Regions from separate parts of the Mesorhizobium sp. genome, predicted to be linked through region 1. Evidence: riboswitches for the same ligand, from Rfam matches in the RefSeq annotation. Region 1 holds a riboswitch; each other region holds the start of a gene.
What was found. Region 1 has a riboswitch for cobalamin ahead of ACO07C_RS01490 (DUF1636 family protein). Riboswitches for the same ligand answer to the same signal wherever they lie in the genome.
Positions count from the first base shown of each region.

Region 2: it holds a riboswitch for cobalamin, as region 1 does, so the genes downstream of both, ACO07C_RS15095 (aromatic ring-hydroxylating oxygenase subunit alpha) here and ACO07C_RS01490 (DUF1636 family protein) in region 1, are expected to answer to the same signal.
Region 3: it holds a riboswitch for cobalamin, as region 1 does, so the genes downstream of both, ACO07C_RS26295 (CbtB domain-containing protein) here and ACO07C_RS01490 (DUF1636 family protein) in region 1, are expected to answer to the same signal.
Region 4: it holds a riboswitch for cobalamin, as region 1 does, so the genes downstream of both, ACO07C_RS07885 (DUF1636 family protein) here and ACO07C_RS01490 (DUF1636 family protein) in region 1, are expected to answer to the same signal.

Region 1 is NZ_OZ245860.1:319,087-326,909, reverse strand. It holds gene ACO07C_RS01510 (NADH-quinone oxidoreductase subunit C) at 1-513, opposite strand, end outside; gene ACO07C_RS01505 (NuoB/complex I 20 kDa subunit family protein) at 518-1,099, opposite strand; gene ACO07C_RS01500 (NADH-quinone oxidoreductase subunit A) at 1,090-1,455, opposite strand; gene ACO07C_RS01495 (winged helix-turn-helix domain-containing protein) at 1,784-2,983, shown strand; cobalamin riboswitch at 3,013-3,217, shown strand; gene ACO07C_RS01490 (DUF1636 family protein) at 3,255-3,683, shown strand; gene cobW (cobalamin biosynthesis protein CobW) at 3,686-4,723, shown strand; gene cobN (cobaltochelatase subunit CobN) at 4,742-7,823, shown strand, end outside.
Region 2 is NZ_OZ245860.1:3,188,531-3,196,353, forward strand. It holds gene ACO07C_RS15065 (carbohydrate ABC transporter permease) at 1-313, shown strand, start outside; gene ACO07C_RS15070 (carbohydrate ABC transporter permease) at 315-1,469, shown strand; gene ACO07C_RS15075 (alpha-glucosidase family protein) at 1,474-3,138, shown strand; gene ACO07C_RS15080 (ABC transporter ATP-binding protein) at 3,169-4,281, shown strand; gene ACO07C_RS15085 (DUF680 domain-containing protein) at 4,367-4,603, opposite strand; gene ACO07C_RS15090 (DUF680 domain-containing protein) at 4,671-4,880, opposite strand; cobalamin riboswitch at 5,396-5,597, shown strand; gene ACO07C_RS15095 (aromatic ring-hydroxylating oxygenase subunit alpha) at 5,793-7,040, shown strand; gene ACO07C_RS15100 (2Fe-2S iron-sulfur cluster-binding protein) at 7,119-7,823, shown strand, end outside.
Region 3 is NZ_OZ245860.1:5,453,168-5,460,990, reverse strand. It holds gene metH (methionine synthase) at 1-933, opposite strand, end outside; gene ACO07C_RS26300 (histidine phosphatase family protein) at 1,049-1,621, opposite strand; adenosylcobalamin (AdoCbl) riboswitch at 1,727-1,876, shown strand; gene ACO07C_RS26295 (CbtB domain-containing protein) at 1,877-2,086, shown strand; gene ACO07C_RS26290 (CbtA family protein) at 2,248-2,994, shown strand; gene ACO07C_RS26285 (hypothetical protein) at 2,997-3,650, shown strand; gene copD (copper homeostasis membrane protein CopD) at 3,663-4,547, opposite strand; gene copC (copper homeostasis periplasmic binding protein CopC) at 4,544-4,930, opposite strand; gene ACO07C_RS26270 (DUF2946 family protein) at 5,139-5,465, opposite strand; gene ACO07C_RS26265 (hypothetical protein) at 5,699-6,064, shown strand; gene ACO07C_RS26260 (copper chaperone PCu(A)C) at 6,168-6,719, shown strand; gene ACO07C_RS26255 (SCO family protein) at 6,700-7,326, shown strand; gene ACO07C_RS26250 (PepSY-associated TM helix domain-containing protein) at 7,441-7,823, shown strand, end outside.
Region 4 is NZ_OZ245860.1:1,600,921-1,608,743, reverse strand. It holds gene groL (chaperonin GroEL) at 1-707, opposite strand, end outside; gene groES (co-chaperone GroES) at 770-1,066, opposite strand; gene ACO07C_RS07895 (antibiotic biosynthesis monooxygenase family protein) at 1,501-1,815, shown strand; gene ACO07C_RS07890 (GyrI-like domain-containing protein) at 1,873-2,706, opposite strand; cobalamin riboswitch at 2,999-3,204, shown strand; gene ACO07C_RS07885 (DUF1636 family protein) at 3,327-3,692, shown strand; gene ACO07C_RS07880 (ABC transporter ATP-binding protein) at 3,689-4,477, shown strand; gene ACO07C_RS07875 (ABC transporter substrate-binding protein) at 4,514-5,461, shown strand; gene ACO07C_RS07870 (FecCD family ABC transporter permease) at 5,491-6,477, shown strand; gene ACO07C_RS07865 (sugar phosphate isomerase/epimerase family protein) at 6,527-7,441, opposite strand; gene ACO07C_RS07860 (MarR family winged helix-turn-helix transcriptional regulator) at 7,712-7,823, shown strand, end outside.

The DNA of each region.
Region 1 (7,823 bases):
CTCCACCGGCTCGTAAATGACGCGCTTGGCCTCATCGTCGTAACGCACCTCGACAAAGCCGGTCAGCGGGAAGTCCTTGCGCAGCGGATGGCCTTCGAAACCATAATCGGTCAGCAGCCGGCGCAAATCCGGATGGCCGGAGAACAGCACGCCATAGAGATCGTAGGTCTCGCGCTCGAACCAGTCGGCACCGGGATAGACGCCGGTGATCGACGGCACCATCGTCTCTTCGTCGGCCTGCACCTTGACGCGGACGCGCACGTTCTGCTTCGGCGACAGGAGGTGGTAGACGACATCGAAGCGCTTGGCGCGCGACGGATAGTCGGCGCCACAGACATCGATGATCGAGATGAACTGGCAGCGTGCATCGTCACGCAGGAAGGTCACGACTTCGATGATATCATTCGGCTCGACATGAAGGGTCAGCTCGCCATAAGCAAGAACCGCGTCCGAGACGCGCCCGCTCAGTTTTTCGCCGAGATAAGTCGACAGTTCGCTCAGTGATGCGGCCATGAATTTACCGTTCGATCGTGCCGGTGCGGCGGATCTTCTTCTGCAACAGAAGAATGCCGTAGAGCAGCGCTTCGGCGCTCGGCGGACAGCCGGGCACATAGATGTCGACGGGCACGACGCGATCGCAACCGCGCACCACCGAATAGGAATAATGATAGTAGCCGCCGCCATTGGCGCAGGAGCCCATCGATATGACGTAGCGCGGCTCCGGCATCTGGTCATAGACCTTGCGCAGCGCGGGCGCCATCTTGTTGGTCAGCGTGCCCGCCACGATCATGATGTCGGACTGGCGCGGAGAAGCGCGCGGCGCGACGCCGAAGCGCTCCGAGTCGTAGCGCGGCATCGAGGTATGGATCATCTCCACCGCGCAACAGGCGAGGCCGAAGGTCATGAACATCAGCGAGCCGCTGCGCGCCCAGGTAATCAACGCCTCGGTCGAGGTGACGAGAAAACCCTTGTCGGCAAGCTCGTTGTTGATTTCAAGGAAGAAGGGATCGTCCTCCCCCACCGGCCTGCCGGTGTTGGGATCGATCAGACCCTTGGGCTTCGGCGCGACGAGCGTGCCGGAACTGTCGCTCAATCCCATTCCAGCGCTCCTTTTTTCCATTCATAGGCAAAGCCGATGGTCAGCACCGCCAGGAAAACCATCATCGACCAGAAGCCGAGCATGCCGATCTTCGAGAAGGACACCGCCCATGGGAAGAGGAAGGCCACTTCCAGATCGAAGATGATGAACAGGATCGAAACCAGGTAGAAGCGGATGTCGAATTTCATGCGGGCGTCGTCGAACGAGTTGAAACCGCACTCGTAGGCGGAAAGCTTTTCCGGATCGGGATTGCGATAGGCCACCAGGAACGGCGCCGCCAGCAGCGCCAGGCCGACCACAAGTGCCACGCCTATGAACAGGACGATGGGCAGGTATGAACCTAGAAGTGCGTTCATGCTCGGCTTTCCGTTGGCGCCAATCCAGTTTGAATACAGCACCGGACCCTAATGCGGAAGCGTGACAGATTAACCGCTGAACCGTTTTAGGGGCCTATGCTGCAATGCGGCGAGGGTTAGCGCAGCGCTTTCGGCGAAGCAAGTCAAACCTTGTTCAAAACGCAGGCCTGGACGGCATATCCGGGGAAACTGGTCCGATACGCTCCTGTTTGATTTCCTTCATTTTTTACTCCACTTTTCTCTCCTGACATATATACCGCCAAAACCCTGCTAGCATCACGCGGAATCACGATCTTCCCACGCCCGAAAATGTCAGAGACGCAACAGCATGAAGGAAAAGATCTCGCTTCCGATGGCCCGGCGCATTGCTCTTGCCGCCCAGGGTTTCATGGACGCCAGACCGGCCTCCACACCCGGCCGACGCCATCTCGGTCGCGTGCTGGCCCGCACCGGGCTGCTGCAGATCGATTCCGTGAGCGCGGTTGTGCGCGCTCATTATATGCCGCTCTATTCGCGCCTTGGCCCCTACCCGCTAGCGCTGCTCGACAATGCCGCGGCGACGCGCAAGCGCACGATCTTCGAATACTGGGCGCACGAAGCATCCTTCCTGCCCGTCGAAACCTACCCGCTGATGCGCTGGCGGATGGAGCGGGCCGAGCGCGGTGGCGAGATGTATACCGGGCTGGCCAAATGGGGCCGCGAGCACGGTGCGTATATAGAAGAGATCTATCGCGCGGTTGTCGATCGCGGTCCGATCGCCGCTTCCGCGCTCGAAGGCCAGAAGGGGTCGGGCGGCTGGTGGGGCTGGAGCCATGCGAAGCATGCCTTCGAATGGCTGTTCTGGGCCGGGCGTATCACAACGGCGCACCGTCGCGGCTTCGAGCGATTCTACGATCTGCCCGAACGCGTGCTGCCGCGGGCGATCCTCGATTTGCCCGTACCGGCCGCCCAGGACGCGCATCGCGAATTGCTGAGCATTTCGGCCCGCGCCCACGGCATCGCGACGGCCGGCGACCTGCGCGACTATTTCCGCCTGTCTCCCGCCGACATGAAGGGCCGGCTGGAGGAACTGGTCGAACTCGGCGAACTGTTGCCCGTGCGCGTCGAAAGTTGGGACAAGCCGGCTTACCTTCACAGGGACGCGCGTCTACCGCGCCGGATCGAGGCGCGCGCCCTGCTGGCGCCGTTCGATCCCGTGGTCTTCGAACGGTCGCGCACGGAGCGGCTCTTCGATTTCCGCTACCGCATCGAGATCTATACGCCGGCTGACAAGCGGCAGTACGGCTACTACGTCTTGCCGTTCCTGCTCGGCGACAAGATCGTGGCGCGAGTCGACCTCAAGGCCGACCGCCCGGCGAGGGTTCTGCGCGTCCATGCCGCTTACGCCGAGCCCGGTGCGCCCACCGAGACATCGGCGCAACTCTTCGACGAATTGAAGCAGATGCAGGGCTGGCTTGGCCTTGAGCACATTGAAGTGACGCCGGCTGGCGATCTGGGACCGGCGCTGGCCGACATCGCCATGTCGTAGCCGCGCGTTGACACCGCTGCCTGCAAAAGCCTAAATCCACTCCAGACGGTCTTCTCTCTTCAAAGGGAGGAGCCAAGAGGGAATGCGGTGCGGGATGAAATCCCAAATCCGCGGCTGTCCCCGCAACTGTAAGCGAAGAGCCAAGGCCGAAAACCACTGGGATGTTCCCGGGAAGGCGGCTGCCCAAGGCGATGACCCGCGAGCCAGGAGACCTGCCGTCTGGAACGATAGAATCCGATCGCCTGGCGGGTTTCCGGGCAAGGAGCGAGATTTGGATCACGACAGCAGTCTTTCGGCTGGAAGAACGGATTTTTCGTCCGGCCATGATGATGCCCTCGAACAGGTCACCATCATCATCTGCGCCTCGTGCCGCGACGAAAACGGCTCCGACGCCCATCCGCGCGCCGGCGAATTGCTGGCCGACGATGCGCGCCGCGCCGCATCCAGCGATCATATCCGTGTCCGCGCAGTGGAATGCCTCGGCAATTGCAAGCGCCGGCTCAGCGCCGCGATCCTTCGCGACGGCTGCTGGAGCTACGTTTTCGGCGACCTGACAGCGACCAGCGGCGACGACCTCGTCACCGGAGCAAAACTCTTCGCCACCTCGACCGATGGCCTCATTCCGTGGCGCGGCCGTCCCGATAGCCTGAAGCGCGGCCTCGTTGCCCGCATCCCTCCACTCGACATGTTGAAGGACTGACCATGACTGCTTCCGTCTCTCGTGTTCCCTGCACCGTCATCACCGGCTTCCTCGGCGCCGGCAAGACGACGCTGGTCCGCCATCTCCTGGAAAACGCCGGTGGCAAACGTATTGCGATCATTGTGAATGAGTTTGGCGACATCGGCATCGACGGTGAAATCCTCAAGGGCTGCGGCATCGACACCTGCCCCGAGGAAAACATCGTCGAACTGGCCAATGGCTGCATCTGCTGCACCGTGGCAGACGATTTCGTACCGGCGCTGGACCAGATCCTGTCGCTGACGCCGAAGGTCGACCACATTCTGATCGAGACGTCCGGCCTCGCTTTGCCCAAGCCGCTGGTCCAGGCTTTCCAGTGGCCGACGGTTAAGAGCCGCGTAACGGTCGATGGCGTCATCGCCGTGGTGGACGGCCCGGCGCTGGCGGAAGGCCGCGTCGCCAACGACATGGACGCCCTGCAGGCACAGCGCGCTGAGGACGAGACACTCGATCACGATGATCCGGTTGAGGAGGTGTTCGAAGACCAGATCGCCTGCGCCGACCTGATCATCCTGTCGAAGAGCGACCTGATGGACGCCGCCGGTTCGGCCCGCGCCAACGCCGTCATCAATGAACACTCCGCCCGCGCCGTGAGGATCGTGCCGACGTCGCACGGCAAGGTCGATCCCTCCGTATTGCTCGGGCTCGGTCTCGCCGTCGAGGACGACATCGAGAACCGCAAATCCCATCATGACGGCGCATTCGACCACGAGCATGACGACTTCGACACCTTCATCGTCGACATTCCCTCGATCGCCAATCCGGACGAGTTGGCAAAGCGCGTCGCCACCGTTGCCGAAGAAGAGAACGTGCTGCGCGTGAAGGGCTTCGTCGAGGTCGGCGGCAAGCCGATGCGGCTCCTGCTGCAGGCCGTCGGCCCGCGCGTCAATCATTACTACGACCGCGCCTGGACGCCAGAAGACGACCGCCGTTCGCGTCTTGTCGTCATCGGCCTGAAGGGGCTGAACCGTCCGGCGATCGAGCGTATACTCGCCGGCTGATTTCAGACACGAGCCGCGATGCATATCCTCACCACGACATCCGCCTCGCTCGACGACCTCGCCGAGCCCATCGATCTGCGGCAGACGCCGGCGGATATCGTGGCGCTGTCCTTCACCGACAGCGACCTCGCCGGACTGGCGGCGGCATGGAAGGCCGATGCCGCCCGCCTGCGCTCGATGCGGCTGGCAGCCCTGCGCGACCTGCGCCATCCCATGTCCGTCGATCTCTGGGTCGACAGTGTGGCCCGCCACGCCAAGGTTATCCTCGTGCGCATCCTCGGCGGTTACGACTGGTGGCGCTACGGCTGCGACCAGTTGGCGTCGATCGCCCGCGAACGCGGCATAAAGCTGGCGCTGCTGCCCGGTGAATGCCGCGACGAGGATCTCAGGCTGATCGAGGCTTCGACGCTGCCGCGCGAGGAACTCGACGGCCTGCTCGACTATTTTCGCGAGGGCGGCCCGTCGAATATGAGCGCGCTGGTGAGCCGACTGACGCGGCTGGCCGGGTCCGATGTGGCGGTGGTTGAGCCGGTTGCAGTCCCCAAAGCCGGCTACTACGAACCCACACGCGGCGTCGTCCCCCTCCCCCTCGAGGGGAGGGTCCGGCCGCAGGCCGGGGGTGGGGTCGCTGCGGCAGTGCGCCGACCCAAAGAAACGTCGCGCCCTGTCGTACCGACCCCACCCAGCCCTGCGGGCCACACTCCCCTCGAGGTGGAGGGAGACGCCGCGCCGGTCGTGCCCATCCTGTTCTATCGCTCGATGCTGCTGGCCGCCGATGTCGCGCCCATCGATGCGCTTTTTGAGACGCTAAGGCAGCGCGGCTTGGCTCCCGTGCCGATCTTCGTTTCGAGCCTGAAAGACCCAACGTCACTCGCCTTCGTCGAGACATCGCTCACTGCGCTTAAACCTTCCGCCGTCATCACCGCCACCGCTTTTGCCTCCGGCGCCGAACCCGGCGTCGAAACCCTGTTCGACCGGGCCGGCGTACCGGTCTTCCAGGTCATCGTTGCCACGACCCGCCGCGACGTGTGGGAAACAAACCAGCGTGGCCTCGCGCCCGCAGATCTCGCCATGCATGTCGTGCTGCCGGAGCTCGATGGCCGCATCCTTGCCGGCGCGATTTCCTTCAAGGGCGAAAGCGATGTCGATCCCGCACTTGGTCATCGCGCCTTCGCCAACCGGCCGGAACCGGATCGCGTGATGCAGGTGGCGGACCGCATTGAAGCATTCATTCGCTTGCAGGAGACGCCTCGGGCCGAGCGAAAGCTGGCTGTCCTGATCCCCGATTACCCAAGTGCGCCTGGCCGCACAGGCTATGCCGTCGGCCTCGATGTGCCGTCGAGCGTGCTCGGCATGCTGCACGACCTCAAGCAACAGGGCTATATGGTTGACGGGATTCCGCAATCGCCGCGCGAGTTGCTGCGGATACTGGAAACCTCCAGCCACGGGATGACGCTTGAAGACTATCGCTCATCCTCGACAGAACTGCCGACTGCCGCAATCGCTGCAGTAGAGGCGGCATGGGGGAAGGCGGAGGATGAAACTGGTCTGCGCGAGGCGCCCCCCTCTCGGCCAACAAGCGAAAAAAGCTTCCCCTTCCGCGCCGCGACCTTCGGCAACATCACCGTCGCGCTGGCCCCCGATCGTGGCCGTTCCGCCGACCGCCGCGCCGACTACCACGACCCGACGCTCCCCCCGCGCCATGCCCTCCTCGCTTTCGGCCTCTGGTTGCGCAAGTCCCTCGGCATCCATGCCCTTATCCATGTCGGCGCCCATGGCACGCTGGAGTGGCTGCCCGGCAAGACCGTCGCGCTCTCTGGAAACTGCTTCCCCGAGATCGTCACCGGTCCCCTGCCCGTCATCTATCCTTTCATCGTCTCCAACCCTGGCGAGGCCGCGCAAGCCAAGCGGCGTATTGCCGCCGTCACGCTCGGCCACCTGCCGCCGCCGCTGGCCGGCGCCGGGCTCGACGAGAACCAGCACAAGCTTGAGCGGCTGGTCGACGAATATGCCCAAGCCGACGGGCTCGACCGCCGCCGCCGTGACCGCCTGGCAAAACTGATCGTCGACACAGCACAAAAGACCGGCCTCGCCTCCGAAGCCGGCGTCGCCAGGACCGACGCGCCCGACGAGGCCTTGCGCCGAATCGACGCGTGGCTCTGCGACCTCAAGGATTTCGCCATCAAGGACGGGCTGCATATCTATGGCCGCGCGCCCGACGACGAGCCCGACGCGATGCGGCGCCAAAGCGCCGAAGCCGAAAAGGCGGCGCTGCTCGCCGCGCTCGACGGCCGCCACGTCAAGGCAGGCCCGGCAGGGGCGCCCGCGCGCGGGCGCTCCGATGTTTTGCCAACCGGCCGCAACCTGTTCACGTCGGACCCGCGCGCCATGCCGACGCCGACCGCCTATGATCTGGGCAAGGCGGCTGCGGAGGAAGTCGTGCGCGGCTACCTGCAATCGCATGGCGACTGGCCGCGCTCGCTGGTCATAGACCTTTGGGGCTCGGCCTCGCTGCGCACCGGCGGCGAGGAGATCGCGCAAGGCCTGGCGTTGATGGGCTGCCGGCCGCAATGGGATTCCGCGACTGGCCGCGTTACCGGCATCGAGGTGCTGCCGCCGGCCACGCTCGGCCGTCCGCGCGTCGACGTCACCTGGCGCATTTCCGGCCTGTTCCGCGACATGTTCCCGACCCAGATCGCGTTGATCGATGCCGCAGCCAATGCCGTTGCCGCGCGCGACGAGGAGGATTCGGAAAACCCGCTCGCGGCAAGAAGCCGTGCGGACGGCAAGATCAGCCCGCGCATATTCGGCACCTCGCCCGGCACATACGGCGCAGGCGTCGAGGATCTTCTGTCCAGCGGCGACTGGGCCGCGCGCGAGGAAATCGGCCGCGCCTATCTCGCCGCCACCTCGCATGCCTATGGCGGCGCCAATGGCGAAGGCATCTCCTCGCCGGGCGCGTTTGAAACGCGCATCGCCGAAGCCGATCTTCTCGTGCATACCGGCGACGATCCGGGCCGCGATATCCTCGAAGGCTCCGCGGATGTCGCCTTCATCGGCGGATTTTCGGCAGCACTTGCCGCATTGGGCAAGAACGCCG
Region 2 (7,823 bases), 2.9 Mb from region 1:
GGCGGCTGTCATCGACGGCGCCAATCCGTTCCAGATTTTCTGGAAGATCATGGTGCCGCAGATATGGGGGACCATCGCCGTCGTCTGGACCACCATCACCATCCTGGTGCTCAAGGTGTTCGACATCGTGCTGACCATGACCAATGGGCAATGGAACAGCCAGGTCCTGGCCAATCTGATGTTCGACTGGATGTTCCGCGGCGGCGGCGATTTCGGCCGTGGCGCGACCATCGCCATCATCATCATGATCGCGGTCATTCCGATCATGATCTGGAACATCCGCCAGGCGAACAAAGAGACGGGAGGGCACTGAAATGGCCGTCGCAACCGGAAACTCCTTTGCCAGCCGCATCGGCGTCCACCTTGCCGTGCTGGTCTTCGTGGTGATCTGGACCATCCCGACACTCGGCATCCTTGTCTCGTCGCTGCGCGACAAGGACCAGATCATCGCCTCCGGCTGGTGGAACTCGTTTTCCAGTTCCAGCCAGACCGAAGCAGGCCGCCTGCCCGCCGCCTCGACGCAAGTCCAGAAGGACGGCAAGTTCGTCCTGCAAGGCAACATCTTCGGCGACGGCGCCAGGCGCAACATCAGCGCCTTCGGCACCAAGTCAGCCGCACCGACGCAATATCCCGCCGGCAGCACCGCCGACGTTGGCGATGGCGTAACCTTGCAGCTCAATTCCGACGGCAGTTTCGTCATGCAATCGCCCAAGGCCTTCGAAGGCGACCGTGGCCAGCGCGTCTATTACGCCTCGTCGGCGCCGCCGAAATTCACCACCGACAATTACAAGACGGTACTCTTTTCGGAAGGCATCGGCCGCTCCTTCATGAATTCGCTGACCGTGACCATTCCGGCGACCGTCATCCCGATCCTGATCGCCGCCTTCGCCGCCTATGCGCTGGCCTGGATGCGTTTTCCCGGCCGGGCCCTGCTGATCGCGGTTATCATCGGCCTGCTGGTCGTGCCCCTGCAGATGTCGTTGATCCCGCTGCTGAAGCTCTACAACGGCGTCGGTACTTTCTTCGGGGTTCCCTCGAAAACCTATCTCGGCATTTGGCTGGCGCATACGGGCTTCGGCCTGCCCTTCGCCATCTACCTGCTGCGCAGCTACATTGCCGGCCTGCCGCGCGAAATCATGGAATCGGCGCGCATCGACGGCGCCAGCGATTTCGAGATCTTCGTCAAGATCGTCCTGCCGCTGTCGTTCCCCGTGCTGGCCTCCTTCGCGATCTTCCAATTCCTTTGGGTATGGAACGATCTGCTGGTCGCAATGGTTTTCCTCGGTACCGAGGGCGATCAGATCGTTCTGACCGCCAAGCTCAATGCGCTGCTCGGTTCGCGCGGCGGCAATTGGGAAATCCTGACGACATCGGCGTTCATCACCATCATCGTGCCGCTGATCGTGTTCTTCTCGCTGCAGCGCTATTTTGTTCGCGGGCTGCTTGCCGGCTCCGTGAAAGGAGGTTGAGACAATGCAATCCGCTTTGAAGGTTACCGTGAAGCCCGACGCCGCGGTCGATCGAGACTGGTGGCGTGGCGCGGTGATCTACCAGATCTATCCGCGCAGCTACCAGGACTCGAACGGCGACGGCATCGGCGACCTGAAGGGCATCATCACCCGGCTGCCCTACATCGCGGCGCTGGGCGCGGACGCGATATGGATCTCGCCTTTCTTCAAGTCGCCGATGAAGGATTTCGGCTACGACGTGACCGACTATTGCGACGTCGATCCGATGTTCGGCACGCTGGCCGACTTCGATGCGCTGACCGCGGAAGCGCACCGGCTGGGGTTGAAGGTGATGATCGACGAGGTGCTTTCACACACCGCCGACAACCACCCGTGGTTCAAGGAAAGCCGCGCCAGCCGCGACAACCCGAAGGCCGACTGGTATGTCTGGGCGGATGCAAGGCCGGACGGCACGCCGCCCAACAACTGGCTGTCGATCTTCGGCGGCTCGGCCTGGCAGTGGGATACCAGCCGCCAGCAATATTACCTGCACAATTTCCTGGCCGAGCAGCCCGACCTCAATTTCCACAACCGCGAGGTCCAGGACGCGTTGCTCGACGTCACGCGCTTCTGGCTGGAGCGCGGCGTCGACGGCTTCCGCCTCGACACCATCAATTTCTACTTCCATAGCCAGGGCCTTGAAAACAACCCGCCGCTGCCGCCGGAAGAGCGCAACGACCAGACCGCGCCGGCGGTCAATCCCTACAACTATCAGGACCATCTCTACGACAAGAGCCGCCCGGAGAATCTCGGCTTCCTCGAGCGGTTCCGCGCCCTTCTTGATGAATACCCGGCAACCGCCGCTGTCGGCGAGGTGGGCGATTCGCAACGCGGGCTGGAGGTGGTCGCCGCGTACACCGCCGGCGGCAAGCGCGTGCATATGTGCTATTCGTTCGACTTCCTGGCGCCGGAGAAGATCAGCGCCACCAAGGTGCGCTCGGTTCTGGAAGCCTTCGGCAAGGTTGCCAGCGACGGCTGGTCGTGCTGGGCCTTTTCCAACCATGACGTCATGCGGCCGGCGACGCGCTGGGCGGCTTGCGAAGCCGATCCGACCGCCTATCTCAAGGTGATATCGGCGCTGCTGATGTCCCTGCGCGGCTCGGTCTGCATCTATCAGGGCGAGGAACTGGGGCTCGGCGAGGCCGATCTCCGGTTCGAAGACCTGCAGGACCCCTACGGCATCCGCTTCTGGCCGGAATTCAAGGGGCGTGACGGTTGCCGCACACCGATGGTGTGGGACGCCGCAGCCAGAAACGGCGGCTTCTCGACGGCAAAGCCCTGGCTGCCCGTACCCGGCAAGCACCTGTCGCAGGCGGTCAATGTGCAGCAGGGCGACGACGGCTCGCTGCTTGAGCATTACCGGCGCTTCCTTGCCTTCCGCCGCGCGCACCCGGCGCTCGCCAAGGGCGATATCGATTTCATCGATAGCGAGGGCGACACAGTTGCGTTCACGCGCCGCGAAGGCAACGAGCGGATCGCCTGCGTTTTCAATCTTGGGGCCAAGCCGGCCGAGGTCGATCTTGGCGGCGGTTCGCTGCAGCCCTTGCCGGGACACGGATTTTCGGGGCAGTCGGGGACCGGTTCCATCCGCCTCGGGGCTTACGGCGCCTGGTTCGGGCGTATCGACTGACTTGCGAGAAGAATTCACTGGGAGGAAATCATGGCCGATGTCACGCTAAGGCAAGTGAAGAAATCATACGGCAATCTCAATATTCTCCACGGCATCGACCTCGACATAAAGTCGGGAGAGTTCATCGTCTTTGTCGGCCCTTCGGGATGCGGCAAGTCGACCTTGCTGCGGTCGATCGCAGGGCTTGAGGAAATCACCTCCGGTGAGCTCAAGATAGCCGGCGAAGTGGTCAACGACGTGCCGCCCTCGAAGCGGGGCATTGCCATGGTGTTCCAGTCCTACGCGCTCTATCCGCACATGACCGTCTACGACAACATGGCGTTCTCGATGAAGATCGGTAAAGAGAACAAGGCTGAGATCGACCGGCGCGTGCGCCAGGCAGCCGAGATCCTGCAACTGACCAAATATCTCGACCGCCTGCCCAAGGCGATGTCGGGCGGCCAGCGCCAGCGCGTCGCCATCGGCCGCGCCATCGTGCGCAATCCCAAGGTGTTCCTGTTCGATGAGCCGCTGTCCAACCTCGACGCGGCATTGCGCGTCGCCACGCGCATCGAGATCGCCAAGCTCAAGGAATCGATGCCGAACACGACGATGATCTACGTCACCCACGACCAGGTCGAGGCAATGACCTTGGCCGATCGTATCGTGGTGCTGAAGGACGGCCACATCGAACAGGTCGGCACGCCAATGGATCTTTACAAGAGACCCGGCAATCTGTTTGTCGCCCAGTTCATCGGCTCGCCGGCTATGAACATCCTGCCGGCCACGATCGACCAGACAGGAAACCCCACCGTCGTCAGCCATGTCGGCGGGCGCAAGGCGACCGTGCCGATCACGACGCCTGCATCCGCCAAAGGCGCATCGGTTGGCTTCGGCGTGCGACCGGAGGATCTCATGATCGCCACCGGCACGGATTATCTTTTCGAGGGCAAGGTCGACTATGTCGAGCAGCTCGGCGAGGTGCAGCTGGTCTATGTGGATATCGGCCGCCCGGACCTGCCGCTGGTGACCAAGCTGCCGGGCAATGTCGAGGTCAAGCGCGGTACTGTACTGCGGCTTACCGCCAATGCCGAAGACCTTCATATCTTCGACCCCGACGGGCGTTCATTCGCCCTTCACCAGGCGGAAGCGAAGGCGGCCTGAAACAGGCAACCGCATGCCGGAACCTTCCACGAAAAAGAGCGGCGGGCTGGGCCCGCCGCTCTTTCTTGGTTGTCAGCTTCGGCTGTTAGTGGTTGCCGAAGAGGTCCCGGTTGGCGCCCTGAGGGGCCGACTTCTGCCCGTCATTTGCCGAATTCAGCAACTTGTAGACCGGTGAGCTGCTGTTTGCGATCGACGCCGTCGGCGCATTGTCGACATTGACGTTCGCCGGCTGGTTGGGGCCGTTGGCGCGGAAGTTGTCGCTAGCGGCGAATGCGCTGCCGGAAATCGCGACAAGGGCGGCGGCGAGAATGATCTTCTTCATTTTTCGTACTCCTGAATTTCAAAGTTCAGCGGAGGGGCGCATGGCTCCATCTCCGCGATCGGCAGTTTTAGTTGTTGCCGAAGAGGTCGCGGTTGGCGCCCTGAGTGGCAGGCTGCTGCTTGGCGCCCGGTTCCGACTTCTTGATAGAAGCGGTGTACGAGCTGTCGACAGTGTTTGCCTGCTGGTTGGCGCCGTTCGAGCCGTAGTTATCACTACCGGCAAAAGCGCTGCCGGAAATCGCCAGAAGGGCGGCGGCAGTAAGGATGATCTTTTTCATTTTTGGTACTCCAGTATATTTTTTCCGTCCGTCTAGCGGCGTGTCTTGGAAGGAATTCGCGTCGTTCGGACAGCCCCGATGTGGGTGAGCCACCCGTCCGTTTCCAATCACGAAGTTGTTCCGCGTGGACCATGAATCCACACCTTGAAATTGTACCAGGCGTCTCTACTCCGCCAATTTTATGCATTATTATCAGCTATTTAGGTTGTTCCGTCGAACCCGTCGCCAACTGGATTCGTGAGCCGGCGTTCACACCGTCTTGCACGCAGTGTCAACAGAAACGAACCGTTCGGTTCGATTTTAGAAAGTGCTAATAGTCACTTTTCGATACTGTTAGCGCTTTTTAACCATGTTGAACCTCGGTCCGAAGCGCCTGATCCGCCGCTATGGCCGCATCCGGGTACCACTTGTCCATCGCGATCCCTTTGCGATTGCGGGTCGAGAATGTTTGGATGCGTGTCGCGCCACATGGATGCGATGTCGCTTTCATGCCGATGTCGCAAACGCTGTCGTGATTAGATCATGTCATCTCAGGTGCCGCTTCGAGACGAACGAAGCGGAGAATTGGGAAGCCGGTCGAAACCCGGCGCTGCCCCCGCAACGGTGGTGGAGTTCAAGTCGCAACGGGAGACCACTGGGCCAAGGCCTGGGAAGGTGTCGCGACCGTCCAGTTGGACACTCCAGAGCCCGGAAACCAGCCCGAGATATAGAACTCGACTGATCGCGGTGGGCGGTCAAGAGGTGGATGGTGGTTGACCGGCGCATTGCCGGCCGGCGTCCTGTCACTCCTCTCCTCCCCCCCGGTTCAGTCTTTGAGCGACATGCGCCCTGTTGGTCGCGCAAGTACGCTCCGGGATTTGGATTGCGTCGCGTTTTCCGATTTCGGGCCGATGCGAAGTATGAGGACAGGACATGGACGCGCGCAACGACATGCTGAGGCTGCTGCAAAATCGCAGGGACGGCTTCTCGCTCGAGCAGCCCTTTTATACCGACCCGGATTATTTCAAGCTCGACATGGAGCTGATCTGGTATCGCGACTGGCTGTTCATAGGTCACGATTGCGAACTGCCGAAGCCCGGCAGCTATATCACCGTGCAGATCGGCGACTATCCGGTTGTGCTGGTCCGCGACCAGAAGGGCAAGATCAACGCCTTCCATAATTCCTGCCGCCATCGCGGCAGCCGCGTGTGCAACACCGAGAAAGGCACGGCGGCAAAGCTTGTCTGCCCCTACCACCAATGGACTTACGAGCTCGATGGCCGATTGCTTTTCGCGCGGCAGATGGCGGACGGTTTCGACAAGAGCCAGTACGGGCTGAAGCCGGTCGCCTGCGAAAGCGTCGGTGGCTACATCTTCATCTGCCTGGCCGGGGAACCCGCCGATTTCGCGCCGATGCGGGCGATGATCGAGCCCTATCTCCTGCCGCACCGGTTGAGCGAAGCGAAGGTCGCCTTCGAAAGCACGATCATCGAGAAGGGCAACTGGAAGCTGGTCTGGGAAAACAACCGCGAATGCTACCACTGCGCCGGCAACCATCCGGAACTGTGCAAGACCTTCCCGGAAGCACCGACCGTAACCGGCGTGCAGGGCGCCGACAGCGATCCGGAAATGCTGGCGCACTGGACGAAATGCGAAGCGGCGGGCCTGCCGAGCAAGTTCCGCATCGATCCGGCAGGGCAGTACCGCGCCACCCGCGCGCCGCTGCTGCGGGATGCCGTCAGCTACACGATGAACGGCAAGCGGGCGGTGAAGAAGAACCTCTCCGACAGCGTCGCGGCCGACCGCATCGGCACATTGATGCACTACCACTATCCGACGACCTGGAACCATATCCTCATTGATCACGCCGTTACCTTCCGCGTGCTGCCGATCAGCGCCACGGAAACGGCGGTGACGACGAAGTGGCTGGTACACAAGGATGCGGTCGAGGGCGTCGATTACAATCTCGACGAGCTCACCCATGTGTGGACGGAGACCAACGATCAGGACCGCCGCATCGTCGAGGAGAACGCGTTCGGCATCCTGTCGCCGGCCTATGAACCAGGCCCTTACTCCGAGTTGCATGAGGGGGGCGTGATCCAGTTCGTCGACTGGTATGCGCGCTTTATCGGCCCACGCCTCGCGGAAGGCGGCCGTCCGGCGCTGCGCAGTGTCGCCTAGCTGATGTGGCCCAAAAGTGCTCAGCGGTTCCGTGATCACGACATGAGCAGTGCAAGAAGGACTTGAGGGATGAACGCGATGACTGACCTTGGCCTCTATCGTCATCTCGACCAGATGACACCCTGGAACGACAGGCTCCAGGTGCTGGAAGTGATCGGCGTCAGCGACGAGGCGCCGGACGTGAAGACCTTCACTTTCCGCTCCGACAACCAGACCTGGTTCCGCTACAAGCCAGGGCAGTTCGTGACGCTGGAATTGCCGACCGTCGACGGCCCGCTGATGCGCACCTACACGCTGTCGTCCTCGCCATCCCGGCCATTCTCGATCGCGGTGACGGTGAAGGCGCAGGCGGGCAGCATCGGCACGCGCTGGATGTTCGACCATCTGAAGCCTGGCACGCATGTCAAGGCCTATGGACCGACGGGCGATTTCTCGCTGCACAGCCATCCGGCCGCGAAGTACCTGTTCATTTCGGCCGGATCCGGCGTGACGCCGATGATGTCGATGCTGCGCTGGCTGAACGACTGCGCGCCATGGACAGATGTCGGCTTCGTCAACTGCGCGCGGCGCCCGGAAGAGATCATCTTTCGCAAGGAGCTCGAATTGCTTGGCGGCCATATGCCGGGCCTGTCGCTCGGCTTCATGATCGAGGAACGGTCGAGCCGCGAGGGCTGGTACGGGCATATGGGCCGGATCGATGCGATACGCCTGCCTCTGCTGGCACCAGACTTTCGCGAGCGTGAGATCTTCTGCTGCGGTCCTGACCCGTTCATGCGCGCCGTG
Region 3 (7,823 bases), 5.1 Mb from region 1:
GGCCATGAGTTCCGGGCTCTCGTCGTAACGGCCGAATTCATTGGGCAGGCCGGCATTCGGATAGGCGCAGGTGAACGTATCGGCGACGCCCGAAATTTCGGCCAGATGCGCGCGCATGGCGCTGGCGCCGAGCGCGCAGTTGAGGCCGATGGTAAAGGGACTGGCATGGCGAACCGAATGCCAGAAGGCCGTCGGCGTCTGGCCGGACAGCGTGCGGCCCGACAGGTCGGTGATGGTGCCGGAAATCATCACCGGCAGGCGCACGCCCTTCTCGATGAAAATCTCGTTGCAGGCAAAGATCGCCGCCTTGGCGTTCAGCGTGTCGAATATGGTTTCGATCAGGATGATGTCGGCGCCGCCGTCGATCAGCCCGCGCAGCTGCTCGCCATAGGCAAGGCGCAGATCGTCAAAACTTACAGCCCGATAGCCGGGATTGTTCACATCCGGCGACATCGACGCGGTGCGGTTGGTCGGCCCGAGCGCCCCGGCGACGAAGCGGCGCTTGCCGTCCTCCAACTCCGCCCTTTTCGCCGCACGCCGCACCAGCCGCGCCCCGTCGCGGTTCAGCGCGTAGACGGCATCCTCCATGCCGTAATCGGCCTGCGCGATGGAAGTCGACGAAAATGTGTTGGTCTCCAGGATGTCAGCGCCGGCGATGGCATACTGATAGTGGATGTCCTCGATCGCCTTGGGCTGCGTCAGGATCAAGAGGTCGTTGTTGCCCTGCTGGTGGCAGGCGCAGCCGGCAAAGGCCTTGCCGCGAAAATGCGCCTCGTCGAAGCCGAGCCCCTGGATCTGCGTGCCCATGGCGCCGTCGAGAATAAGGATGCGTTCGCGCGCCGCCGCCGCTAGCGCCGCAAGCACCTCCGAACCGTCGGGCGTGGCCGCGACGGGGCCCAGGAGGTCGTCCAGCGATGGCGAATTCCGCGACATTTTTTATCCTTGGGGCGACAGTCAAACCCAAGTCACATAAAGACATCTTTATGTCAACATACGCCTTCGGGCGATGTTTGTCACGCCGCTTCCCAAGGGCTTCGCACTCGCACGCTCAATCGGCCTTTCCCGGTCTGGCGATCCTGAGCATCCAGCGGCGTCCGTCGCTGGAGAACTCGGCGATCCCCAGCGGCTCGACGTCGATCTTGCGGCAGGCGGAAAGTGGCGCGCCGAGGACATGCGCTATTGCCGCGCGGATGACGCTGGCATGCGTCACCGCGATCGTGCGGCTGTGTTCGGCGATCAGGCGATCCATGAGCGCCGAAGCCCGGCGCGACACATCGGCCAGCGATTCGCCGCCATGCGGCGCGGCATCGGGGTCGGCGAGCCAGGCCGCGATGCCGTCGGGATCATCGGCGTGCACCTCTTCAAGGCTCTTGCCGGCCCAGCGTCCGTGGTCCTGATCCGCCAGAAGAGGTTCGACGGATGCCTGCAGCGACATCGCCTCGGCGGTCTGCCGGGCCCGCTGCATCGGGCTCGTCAGCACCCGGTCGGCGCGGCGCAACCCCGCCCCCACCGCCGCCGCCAGCCCATGCGCACTCTGTTCCAACGGCTCATCGAGCGCGAACGCCCCCTTGCGCGTCGCGGGCGTCGCTCCGCTGCGGATCATGGTGAGGCGTACGAGCATGGGAAGCTGCCTATTCAAACCACGGGTCGCGGATCGCCCCGCGATCTGGCACATACAGGATTTCGTGCCAGCGATCACAATTCGTTGACGGCTATCGATCCGGTGGATAGTGTCTTCAACGATACGGGTTTGGAAGCCGGTGTAAATCCGGCACGGTCGCGCCACTGTGATCGGCATTTTTCTTGCCGAAAGTCAGGCCTTCTCCCGTAGCCGATGGTTCGATCAACGGGACGCAGCATCCCAGGAGAGGTCTAGATGTCCAACGCTACTTTCGCACCCACCTACGGTCCGGTGCCGATCCCAGTAAAAGAACTTTTGCCGTGGGCGATCTTCGGCGGCCTCCTGATGGTGCTGGCGATCTATTTCATCGGCGCGGAGCAAGGCGCGACCTCGCTGATCTCCGGCATGGGTGTGCACGAATTCGTGCATGACGGCCGCCACCTGCTCGGCTTCCCCTGTCACTGATGCATCGTGCCAGCGAGCGCGCCGCGCTTCGGGCAATTGACATAGTGCTTTAGGCCGCGCGTCCCTCGGGGGCGCGTTGCGGTCTTGCAATGCAATGAACATGCAACAAGCGCATGATCCCTGCCGAGGGACGGCACGGTCATGCCGTGGGGACAATGACCATGGTTGGAAATCTTCTTCTTCGCGGGATGCTGATCGGCGTCTTCGCCGGCATTCTCGCATTCGGCTTTGCCAGGGTCTATGGCGAACCGCAGGTCGACCGCGCCATCGCCTTCGAGGAGGCGAACGCGCAAGCCGCCGGCGAGGCGCCCGAACCCGAAATCGTCAGCCGCTCGACACAGGCCGGCCTTGGCCTGTTGACCGGCGTGCTGGTCTATGGCGCGGCGATCGGCGGGCTGTTCTCGCTGGTCTTTGCCTATACCTATGGCCGCGTCAGCAATTTCGGTCCGCGGGGCACGGCGGCCCTGCTGGCGCTGGCCGGCTTCGTCGCCATCGTCCTGGTGCCCTACATCAAATATCCGGCCAATCCGCCCTCCGTCGGCAATGGCGACACGATCGGCGCGCGCACGGAACTGTTCTTCGTCATGCTGGTGGTTTCCATCGCCGCACTGGTCGCCGCCGTGGCGCTGGCGCGGCGCCTGTGGGCGCAGTTCGGCGCCTGGAACGCGACGATCATCGCCGGGGCGGCGTTCATCATCTTCATCGCCCTCGTCCAGTACGCGCTGCCGGCCATCAACGAAGTGCCGGAAAAATTCTCGGCTGATCTGCTGTGGCGCTTCCGCGTCGCCTCGCTCGGCATCCATGTGGTGCTGTGGACGACGCTCGGCCTCGTCTTCGGCGCCGTGGTGGAACGCAGCTACGGCGGCCAGCTCACCCGCCCGGCCACCAAGCGGCCGGCCATGCGCTGACAATGTTGGCGCGCGCCAACAAGTCCGTGCGCCTTGCGGCGGCGTCCCTCGCGGGCGCCGTTTTGCTCCTGGTTTTCGCGGCTCCCGCCGGCGCCCATAGCGTCAGCACCGGCGGGCCGACCAGCGGCATTGCGATACCCAGCCTCACCCACGGCCAGATGGCTGTCATTCACGACTATCGCGGCAGGATCCTCGATCTCGCCGCGCGCCAGCAGCGCACCGACCTGACGTTCAGGCGGCTGATGAACTACGGCAACATCCAGTACAGCTACTGCCTGTGGGGACTGGTGCCCGGCAGCCTGCGCGACGAGGAAAGCCCGTTCAATGAATGCAGCCACGCCTATCTGTCGGCGGCGCAGGCGCTGCTCGTCTACATGCAGGGGATGGGCGACCAGAAGCAGGCCGTCGATGCCCTGATCTCCGACATCGACGCGGACATGGTCCGCAACCACGCATCGTTCGTGATGTGCCGGTTCAGCGGCGAATCCTTCAACACCACCAACATCATCGCGCCTGGCTGGAGCGGCATCTTCTTTCATGTGCCGAGCCTGATGACGTTTGCAATGCTGGCGCTGCTACTCGCGGCGGGCGTATTGGCGCTTGTGGGGCCAAAAGGTCGGCACCGCGATGGTCCCGGCGGCATCAATCCCGTCTGACAACCGCACCGCTCATACCGGTTCCAGCATCCCGAACACCGAGACCAGGGCGACAACAGCCACGCCCAGCACGATTTCCGTGATCGTGACCAGCCGGATGGCGCGCATGCCCTCGTCGTGATGGTCGGCCAGTCGCGGCACGAAATGGTAGCGGTTGACGATGGCAAGGCCGGTCATGACAGCCACCAGCATGATCTTGGCGGCAAGCAGCGCCTGGTAGGGCGACGACCATTGCGTCGGCCAGCGGCCGAGCACCAGCATCGTGTTGACGACACCGGTAGCCAGCACGGCAGCCACGGCGAAATGCCCGGCGAATGAGAAGCTCCTCAGCGCCGTTCCCGCCTGCCGCCGGCTGTCCGATTCATCGAACGCCCTGAGCACCAGAAGCAACGGCGCCAGCGCGCCAACCCAGGCGCCGCCGGCCAGGATGTGGCAGGCATCGTTGAGGCGATGCGCGATACCTTCCCAGCCGCCCTGCATGACGGCATGTCCGGTCAGCGCGGCGGTCGCGGTCGCCAGCGCCGCGGCGAGCGCGACAGCGCCCATCCGCATCCGCGCCGGCGCGGCGAATGCCGCCAGCACAAGAAGCACCGCAAGCGCCCGCCCTTGCCAGGCATGGCCGACACTGGTTTCGAACAACACCGCCTGAAGCGTCGCCGGGTCGAAAGCGTCGGTCCAGCCTTCGCCGATCATCGCCGCCTCAAGCGGCAGCGCGGCGGCGATCGTCGCGACCGCTGTCGCGGCCGCGACGATCCACAGCCATCGCAGGCGCCGCCCTATGCCCGCCGCAAGCTCCAGGGGCACCAGCGTCCAAAGAAAGGCAAACGCTCCCCACAGGAGCATCACGGACGCAAAGTGCAGGAACCGGCAACCGGCCAGGGCGGCATCCGCCGTCACTTGGACTTTACAGTGAACGTGTAGCTGCCGTGGGTCTTGTGGCCGTCGCCCGAAAGCGCATGCCAGTCGACCTTGTAGGTGCCGTCAGCGAGCGTCCCCGAAACCGGCACCATCAGTTCGGTGTTGCTGTCCATCAGCATGCTTTCGCCCAGCTTCACCGCCTTCTTGTCGGGGCCGGTGACCTTCACCCCGCTGAACTTCAGATTGAGGTCTTCGGAGAAGGTAAGGTCGATCTCCGGCGGGGAAGCGGAGACGGAGCCATTGGCGGCCGGAACGGCCGTCTTCAGTTCCGCATGGGCGAAGGCCCCGCCGGTAACAGCGATGACGGCGACGATGGCGATGCTCGATGCAAAAGCGGTTCTGGACGTTGTTGTTCTGGACATGGGATTTCCTTTCAAGGTTTGCGCGGGCCGATCGCCTGCATTGGATGGTTACTTTCCGGGCCCGCCGGCCTGGCCGTGGCGCTGGGCTCCAGCGGGGATCGCTTGCCTGTCGCGCATGGCCACGCCGGACGCGGTCCGTGTGTGGGATTTCGGATGGTCTCCAGACGCAAGCGTCTGGTCTCCAGACGCAAGGCGTCTGGAGGGGGGGTCAGGCCGTCAGCGGGGGCGCGCGGGGATTGCCCGGCACATAGCCGCGCTCCGGGAAGACGATCGTTGGCCGGATGGGAGTGACGACCTGCAGGGACACAGCCAGCTTGAGCGGAAGCGATGGCGCATCCGGTGGCGGCATGAGGCTCGCCGACGACAGGCAGCATCCCGCCAGGCAGCATCCCGGCTGCCTGGAATGGCCGCTATTGTCCTGGCCCGACGAGGAATGGTCGGCGCCGTTGAGGCACAGCGGATTGCCGAAGGCGTCCAGTTGGAAAGCGTTGGCTTCCGGGTCAAAGGCGAGCGCGCCGGTCGTCAGCTGAAACATCAGGACGCAGGTCGCGGCGAACGCAACCCACCAATCCCATCGTTTCCGCCGTATCCTCATCGGTCGCTTGCCCTCGCAACTTGGTTGGAGCCTAGCACCTTAAAAGCGGTTGGAACATCGGCATTCGTGGGAACGCCGCGGGCACGGGCGCCAGATTGCCGCACGGCATCTCCGGCGGTTTCCTCCCGTGGCCGGCGCTGCTATCAATCCGCGATCGACTGTGGGGGATGCTCGTGAGATCACGACGCGCGAGGCTGGGGATTGCGCTTGTCGCAGCCTGTCTGCTCGTCCTGCAATCCGCGTTCGGCGCGTTTGCCCTTGGGGCCGGCCCTCGGCAGCTCGATGCCTTCGGCAATCCGCTTTGCATCGGCAGCGGCGACCATTCCGGCTCGGGCAAGACCGATCACGGCAGCCTTCCCAGCTGCACGCTTGGATGCCCGATGGTCGGGCAGACCCTCGGCGCCCCGCCGCAGGTCGCATGGCTTCCCGCCAGCCTGCCGCTCGGCGCCGGCACGGTCACGCATGTGCCGCCGGCCGCGGTGGTCTCAGCCGATGACCACAGGCCGGGCAATCCGCGCGCGCCTCCACGCCACGTCTGATCGCACGCCGCCCTGCCCGACACGGCACGGCCGGCGCCTGTTCGCCATCAGAAATCGTTCGCGGCCCTGACCGGCGCGAACCCATTGTCCGTGGAGTTTTGCCATGACATTTTCCGCTCGCGCCTTCGCGCGCTCATTCCCCCTTGGCTGGCCGGCATCCAGGTTGCGCAGCCCGGAGGAACGCATCGGCCTCGCCGTCTTCGCGCTGGCCTTGCTTTTCGCCATGACCCATTCCCTGTGGGCGCATGAATTCAAGGCCGGCGACATCGAGATCGTCCATCCTTGGTCGCGCGCCACGCCGGAGGGCGCCAAGGTCGCCGCCGGCTATCTCGTGCTGAAGAATCACGGCGGTTCACCCGACCGGCTTGTCTCAGCCACCGGCGAAGTGGCTGGCGTGACCCAGATCCATGAAATGGGCGTGGACGCCAACGGCGTCATGTCCATGAAGCAGCTCGCCGACGGGCTGGAGATCCCCGCCGGCGGCGAGGTCGCGCTCAAGCCCGGCTCGTTCCACATCATGTTCATGGACCTGAGGAAGCCGGCCAGGGAGGGACAGTCCTTCAAGGGAACCCTCACCTTCGAGAAGGCGGGCACGGTCGAGGTCGAGTATTCCGTCGATGCCATGGGAGGCGAGCATGCCGACCACGGAGGCTGAGATCCGCCCAGCAAGGCGTCTGGGCTCGATCATCGCGCTCGCCTGCCTGGCGCTGGTGCTGCTCGGCATCGCCGCGATGCTCGTCTGGCCGCGCGCCGTCCAGACCGCCGTTTCGCCGGTCGGCGGTCCCTTCACCTTGACCACGCAGGCAGGAGAAAAGCTCTCCGACACCGACCTGCGCGGCAAGCCGTTCGCGATCTTCTTCGGCTTCACCCGGTGCCCGGAAGTATGCCCGACCACGTTGTGGGAGACGACGCAGGCGCTGAAGAGCCTGGGACCCGACGCCGACAAGCTCAGGGTCCTGTTCGTCTCGGTGGACCCGACGCGGGACACGCCGGAGTTCATGGCGCGCTACCTGCAATCCTTCGATTCCCACATCACCGGATTGACGGGAACCGAGGCCGAGATCGCCGCCATCGGCAAGGCGTATCACGTCTACTACGAGAAGGTGCCTACCGGCGACGGCGACTACACCATGAACCACACCGCGCTGATCTTCCTCATGGACGCCAACGGCCAGTTCGCCGGCACGATCGCCTATGAGGAGGCCATGGATGCCCGGCTTGCCAAGCTTCGCAAGCTGATCGCCGGCAAGGAAGCCTCGTAAGACCCTGCCCGTTCGCAACCGGGCCGGACCGACCCTTCGCATTGTCATCATCCGTCAGCGTCGCCCTCGCCGGGGCGACTCCCATCATCCATTTCAATCCCGAGGGGGATAATCATGACTGCAATTTCGGCGGCATCGCACGATGCCCTGGCAAGCACCCGGCTCTACCGGGCAATCTGGCGCTGGCATTTCTACGCCGGCCTCATCACCGTCCCGTTCCTGATGGTCCTGGCCGTGACCGGCCTGATCATGGTCTACGGCAATTCGATCGAGACCTTCCTCGGGCAGAAGCACTATGTCGCGCCCGGCGGCGAACGCGCCACGCTTGAGCAACAGGCGCTCGCCGCGCGGGACGCCGTCCCCGGCGGCAAGGTGAAGCTGCTGGTCAGCCCGGCCAATCCGGACCGCGCCAGCGTCTTCATCGTCGACGCCAACGGCCAGGATGTCGTCGTCTCGGTCGACCCACACGGCCCGGCCGCCGTCGACACCATCGTCAA
Region 4 (7,823 bases), 1.3 Mb from region 1:
ACCGGCAGCATGGCCTGGAGGTTGGAGAGCTTCTTCTCGTGGAGGAGGATGTAGACGTCCTCGAGTTCGGCGACCATCTTGTCGGCGTTGGTGACGAAATAGGGCGACAGGTAGCCGCGGTCGAACTGCATTCCTTCGACGACTTCCAGCTCGGTCTCGGCGGTCTTGGCTTCCTCAACCGTGATGACGCCTTCGTTGCCGACCTTCTGCATCGCTTCCGCGATCATCTTGCCGACCGACTCGTCGCCATTGGCCGAGATCGTGCCGACCTGGGCAACTTCTTCCGAGGTCTTGATCTTCTTGGCAGCCTTGCCGAGAGCGGCGACGACTTCGGTCACGGCCAGGTCGATGCCGCGCTTCAGGTCCATCGGGTTCATGCCGGCGGCAACCGCCTTGTGGCCTTCCTGGACGATCGACTGTGCCAGAACGGTAGCGGTCGTGGTGCCGTCGCCGGCAATGTCGTTGGTCTTCGAAGCAACTTCGCGGACCATCTGCGCGCCCATGTTCTCGAACTTGTCTTCAAGTTCGATTTCCTTGGCGACGGTGACGCCGTCCTTGGTGATACGCGGTGCGCCGAACGACTTGTCGATGACGACGTTGCGGCCCTTGGGGCCGAGCGTGACCTTCACCGCGTCGGCGAGAATGTTGACACCGCGCAGCATGCGCTCGCGGGCGTCACGGGAGAATTTTACGTCTTTAGCAGCCATTTTCAGCTCCTGGCAGGGGCTTGGGATCAAGCCCGAAATTCAGTTGACGGTGAGGCCGATTATCAGCCGATGATGCCCATGATGTCGGATTCCTTCATGATCAGAAGGTCTTCGCCATTGAGCTTGACTTCGGTGCCCGACCACTTGCCGAACAGGATCCGGTCGCCAGCCTTGACGTCCAGCGGGACAAGCTTGCCAGCTTCGTCACGAGCGCCGGAGCCGACAGCGATGATCTCGCCTTCCTGCGGCTTTTCCTTGGCCGTATCGGGGATGATGATCCCGCCGGCGGTCTTGGACTCGGATTCGACCCGGCGAACGACCACGCGGTCATGAAGCGGGCGGAACTTCGACTTTGCCATTTTTTCTTCCTCGATGAGAACGGTGAGAACAGTTCCTCCGTCCGGCGGCGCCGGACATATTGGTTAGCACTCACCAATGGCGAGTGCTAACGTGGCCGTGAAATAGGCGCGCGGCTTGCCAGAGTCAAGGCGCGCCGGCACCTTGAGAGCAAAGAATAGTTTTCTCCAAATAGGCTTTGCGAGATATCGATCTTCCGGCGGCCTCGGCGAACCGAGGTAATTGTTGGCCGCAGTTCGACATGCTACGACAAGCCGTCGAAAAGAAGCTTGGAGCGGCAAAAGGTAAGCCCGCTCCCTTCCGTCAGGAAGCTCCGTTCCCTCATATCGGTGAACCCGCGGCAAGCTGAAGGCGTGCCTTACGCCCAGCTTGGCGTGCGGAGTTTTCGCCTCGGGCGTCCCTTCGTGTGCCAGGCGCTCACCGAAGGAGAACGTCCATGCCAATCATTCGCGCCAATGCCGGCGTCATCACCCAGATCAATGTCTTCACCGTGCCGGAAGGCGGCCAGCAGGTGCTGATCGACCTCTTGCGAGAGGCGGCTGTAAGCTGCCGCACTGTGCCCGGTTGGATGTCGGCCAGCCTGCACCGAAGCCTCGATGGCGGTCGTGTCGTCAACTACGCCCAGGCGCGAGACGAGGCGGCAATGCGCCGCGTCTTCGAGCATCTTCAGAAAGACGGTTTTCTGGAGCGCAACAAGGCATTGGGGCAGGCACATCCAGGGCTCTATGAGGTCGCCGTCACCGTGGAATGAGTGGCGGCAATGCATTGTGTTTCGGCCATTGCAGCCGAAACACAATCCGACGAAGCCTTACCCTTTGACCGGTATCCAGATTTCCAGCCCACCGTCGCCGCTGCGTGGATCGAATTCCGGGCCATAGCGCTCGAATTCGGGTGCGTCCGCGATCTCGTGCCCCGAGGTCGGTAGCCATCTGTTCCAGATCGTATTGACCGTTCGGCGAATGGTCGAAATGTGGTCGCGATGGGCAAAGACAGCATATCTCTGGGCCGGCACCCGCACGCGCGAAAGCTCCTTGGGCAGGTCGCAAAAGTCGGAGACCTCGACGCCGGCGATGTAGTCGAAATTGCCGGCGTCATCGCCGTTGATGCGGACGCCGTAAGCGATGTCGCCGGTCTCGCCCGGAATGTTGCCGATATAAGGGCCGAAGCGCTGCCATTGCATGGGAATGGCCGCGCTGGTCCCGCAATTGTAGCGCTCGCCAAGACCGGCGATCAGAAAGGGACGGCTGGTCTCGAAGCGCGGCGGTTCGAGAGTGGCGAGGAAGGACTGGTCCATCAGGATCGGCTCCACGAGATCGAGGTTCTTGAGGTTGCCCTGTGCACGAACCAATTCCGGCGTGGTGTCGAACTGGCCACGGAAGGCGCGGGTGAACGCCTCATGCGAGTTGTAGCCGGCATCGAGCGCGATCGAGAGGATGTCGGGAGCCCCGGCAGCGAGTTTGCGCGCGGCCTCCGTCAGCCGGCGTGCGCGCATGTAGCCCATGACCGAGCGGCCCGCGGCAGCACCGAAAGCGCGCGTTACGTAAAAGCGCGATACGCCGCTTTTCTCGGCAACCTCGTCAAGCGTGATCGCTTCCGACAGGTGGCTTTCAACAAACCACAGTGCTCTTTCAGTTGGGTTCATGCATTCCTCGCAATTCGCGCGGCCATCGTGACGCCCGGCTTCGCCACCAGTTTGATCGAAATTGCGTGGAGCGCAAAATCGAAGCCACTTCGCCGTCCGATTCCCCTGTCACCTTGGGTCCGGCGGTGCATCAACCGCGAAGCCGAAGGTTAAATCCGGGAGGCATCCAAGGGTTGACGCGCAAGTGCGATTACCTGTAATAATATTACGTAACAAAAACTTGCAAGACGGCACAAGCCAGAGGTATGGCGAGTTCACCAAAAAAATTCATTGCGATGGGCTCGGGGTAAAACTACGGTGGCTCAGTGATGGTCCCCGAGCCGAAAGGCCAGGGGTGAAAAGGGAACACGGTAGGATCCGTCTGGATCGAGGCCGTGGCTGCCCCCGCAACTGTAAGCGGCGAGCAAAATCCGAAATGCCACTGGCCGGCAAGGCTGGGAAGGCGGGATGGCGCGACGACCCGTAAGCCAGGAGACCTGCCATCAGCATGAGTGGACCGGACGGGGTGTGCCGGGAGGAAACGTGGCATCGGTCTTGTCGACCGATTGCCGGGGCTTCCTTCCGTCGCCAGTTGAGAAAGTGACGGAAAGTTGGGCGCCTGCCAGGCAATCCACCGCATCATGGTATGCACGCTTTGCCGTGATCCCGCGACCGGGGTCAGGACGGGCGAAGATTTGTGTGCCGACTTGCGTTCCCTGCTTTCGGTGCATGAGGAGAAAACTCTCCGGGACTACGAGGTCGAAGGCATTGCCTGCATGGCGGGTTGTGGTCGTCCGCTGACGGTTGCCTTCCATGCGGACGCAAAAGCCTCCTATCTTTTCGGTTCCATTGACCGGCACGCTGATACGGCCGAGCTGGTCGAGTTTGCAAAACTCTATGCGTCGCTGCCCGATGGTTGGTGCAACTCCGGACAACGCCCGGCCGGGCTGGCCGGCAAGACACTGGCCCGCATCCCTGGCCCACCTCGTGCAGCGGGTGGGGTATGACCTTGGCTCTTCTGGAAGCGATCGATCTGACAGCGACGGCGAACGGTCAGCATCTGGTGGACACGGTGAGCCTGTCTGTGGCGGCTGGCGATCGCCTTGCCGTCATCGGCCCGAACGGCGCCGGCAAGACCACATTGCTGCGAATGCTGTCCGGCACGTTGCGGCCAAGTTCGGGAGAGCTGAAGCTGTCCGGGCGTCGACTGGACAGGATTTCGGCGGCCGAGCGCGCACTTCACATGGCTGTCGTCGGCCAGACCGATCAACCCGATCCGCGGCTTGCCGTGATCGACTATGTCGAGCTTGGGCGGATTCCGCATGCCGGCCTGCGGCGAAGGAGCGAGGAACGCGACATCGTCGTCGAGGCGCTGCGCAGGACCGGATTGCTGCCGCTTCTGGGCCGCACGATCGGCTCGCTGTCCGGAGGCGAACGGCAACGCGCCCAGCTCGCGCGCGCCGTCGCGCAAGAGCCGAAAATCCTGTTCCTGGACGAACCGACCAACCACCTCGATCCGCGCGCCCGCGGTGAACTGCTTGAGCTTGTGGCCGGGATGGGCATGACGGTGATCGCTGTGCTGCACGACCTCTCGCTGGTATCGCCGTTCGCCACCAGGGTCGCTGTCATGCACCAGGCCCGGCTGCACGCGCTTGCGGCGCCGCGCGAGGCCCTGACCCAGCAACTGATCCGCGAGATTTTCGGCGTCGATGTGTTTCGCCTGCGCCACCCAACCGAGGACCGCGAACTGACGGTGTTCGAAGTCCCGAATCGCGCCGCGCCGCAATCCTGAGCCCGACCGATCCCGTTTGAAAAAGGAGCAACATCCGTGAAACGTCTCGTCTTGTCCCTTGCCTTCTCGTTGATGGCATCGGGCGCTTTTGCCTTCCCGGTGACTGTCGACAGTTGCGGCAAGCCGCTGACATTCGACGCCGCGCCGAAACGCGCCGTCATCCACGACCTCAACATGACCGAGATGGCCTTCGCGCTCGGGCTGCAGCCATCGATCGTCGGCCTCACCGGCATTACCGGATGGTACAAGGTCGGCCCCGAATTCAAGGCCGAGCAGGGGTCTATTCCTGAGCTTGCGCCAAAGTACCCGACGATGGAAAATCTCGTCGCGGTCGATCCCGATTTCTTTTTCGCCGGCTGGTACTACGGCATGAAGCCGGGCGGCGAGGTAACGCCCGACACGCTCGCCCAGCACGGCATCAAGACGCTGGTGCTGACCGAAAGCTGCGTCCATCTCGACAAGAACCGCCCCGCCGCGTCGATGGACCTGCTTTATGGCGACATCGAAAAGCTGGGCAAGATCTTTGACAAGGAAGCGAAGGCGCGAGAGCTTGTTTCGGGCTGGCAAAAGCAACTGGCGGATATCACGGCAAAGGTCGGCGACAACAAGGGGACGCGGGTGTTCCTCTATGACTCCGGTGAAGACAAGCCTTTCACCGCTGGCAAGTTCGCAATTCCCAGCGCCATGATCTCGGCTGCCGGCGGCGAAAATGTCATGGCCGACATGGAAACCAGCTGGGGCACGACGGACTGGGAAACGGTGGCTTCGCGCAATCCCCAGTTCCTGATCCTGCTCGATTATCAGGATGGCGGCGGGTACCAGAAACTGCTCGATTTCCTGGAAGCCCACCCCGCCATGAAGGAGACCGATGCAGTGAAGAACAAGCGTTTCGTCGCCCTGCGCTATGCGGAGCTGACCCCCGGACCCGCCAACATCGAGGCGATCGAGAAGATCGCCAAGGCGATGCACCCGGAAGCTTTCTGAAATTGCCACACAAGGCATTCGGATTGGCCATGGCGGCGGGAGCGGCGGTAATCGCCGCTCTCGCTTTGTTGTCGATCGCCTATGGTTCGACGCTGATACCGTTGACGGACGTCATTGCATCACTTGGCCATCCGATGGGGTTGGACGGACACGTCGTCTCAGGCCCGATTGGCAAGATCGTCGTCGATCTGCGATTGCCGCGCACCATCATGGCCATCTGCGTCGGGGCGGGGCTTGGCGTTGTCGGTGCGCTGCTGCAGACGGTAACGCGCAACGATCTCGCCGATCCGTTCCTGTTTGGCCTCTCGTCGGGAGCTGCCGCCGGCGCGGTCTCCGTGATTACTGTCTTCGGCGACAGTTTCGGCATCTGGACCTTGCCGGTCGCGGCGTTCACTGGCGGCATACTGGCCACGTCCGTCGTGCTGTTGCTGGTTGCGCGGGTGAGGGGGCAAGGACCCGAACGGCTGATCCTCGCGGGCCTAGCCGTCTCTTTCATGTTCACGGCCTTGACCAACTATCTCGTCTTCGCCGGCGACCAGCGCGCGGCGCATTCGGTGCTGTTCTGGACGATGGGCGGGCTTGGGTTGGCGCGATGGGACAATATTGCGCTTGCCGTGCTGGGGGCGGGTTCCATCCTGGGCTACGCACTGTGGAACCATCGCAAGCTCGACGCTTTCCTGGCCGGGGAGAATGCGGCCGAAAGCCTGGGTGTTCCGGTGGCGCGGATGCGCAGAACGACCTTCCTGGTAGCCGCGTTCTCGACGGCCATTCTCGTGTCGGTCGCTGGCGTCATCGGATTTGTCGGGCTGATGATCCCGCATCTGTGCCGGCCCCTGGCCGGCCAATTGCACCTTCGCCTGGTCGCTGCCTGCGCCGTGTTTGGCGCCATCCTGTTGCTGGCCAGCGATCTCATGGCGCGTACCTTGCTGCCGCCGCAGGAACTGCCGATCGGTATCATCACCAGCTCGATCGGTGCTTTTTTCGTCGTGACGATGCTTGTTCGCAACCGCCTTTGAAAGACCGGTCAGCGGCTGCGAACGTTCCGCGTCAATACCGCGCCGATGCTTATTTGACGAAGGGCCGCAACACGTCGCGGGCCAGGAGGAAGCCGCGCTTTACCAGATCGTCGCTGCCTTCGAACCGGCGGTCCTCGTGCTCGATGATGACCGGCCCGTCATAGCCCACCCGGTAGAGTGCCGAAAAGAATCCATTCCAGTCGACTTCGCCCAGACCCGGCATGCGCGGTATCTGCCAGCCGATTCCGGCCGAGAGAATGCCGCGCTCATAGAGGCCGTCGCGGTCGATCATCAGGTCCTTGGCGTGCGCATGCACGATATGGGCGCCGAACTCACTGATGAATCGGCCCTGGTCGATCATTTGCCAGATCAGGTGCGAGGGGTCGAAATTCATGCCGATATCCCCGCCCCAGGCCTCAAAGATACGTCGCCAGATGAGCGGCGAGTAGGCGATGTTGTGGCCACCCGGCCATTCGTCATAGCTGAAGATCATCGGGCAGTTCTCGAACGCCAGTTTGACGTTGTTGTCCTTTGCGAAGGCGATGATATCCGGCCAGACCTTCAGCGCGTCCTGCCAATTGTCATCCAGTTTCCTGGACGCGTCGCCGCCACAGAAGGTGTTGACCAGGCCGACGCCCATCTTGCCGGCTGCCGAGATGACTTTCTTCAGATGCTCGATGACGGCTTGCCGATGGGCTGCATCGGGATGTAACGGGTTGGGGTAGTAACCGAGCGCCGAGATCGACAGGTTCCTGGCTTCTAGCGAAGCCGCGATATCGCGTGCTTCCGATGCCGAGATTGCCGCGACATCGATATGGGCGGTGCCGGCGTAACGGCGAGCCGCACCGCTCGATTTCGGCCAGCAGGCGATCTCCAGCGCCTCGAAGCCGGTTGAACTGGCCCAGTCCGCGACCGTGGCCAGGGGCAAGTCCGGAAATGGAGCGGTCAGCAATCCAAGTTTCATGTCTTCCTCCCGAATAATCTATCCTCATCGACCGCCATACACGACCGGGAACCGCCACCGCAACCACGGTTGCGGCTTTGTCGAACGGGGCGTCGGCGATCCCATCTCATTGGGCGAGGCACCCCGTCCAATATTGGGTTCACCTGCCTGGAAGAGTGCGCTGCGATATTCACCGATCGCGACCAGCTTGCAGCGCTGCCATGCATATTTATCGGCGTAGGGCGATATGGGTATCTTGAATAGTAAGCACGCTTATTATATGTCTCGCTCATGGTTTCTGATGGCTTAGATAGATTGGGGTTCCTGATCCACGACGTGCAGCGCCTCATGCGCAAGCGCTTCGAGGCGCGGGCGAGTGGTCTTGGCCTTTCTTCCGCGCAAT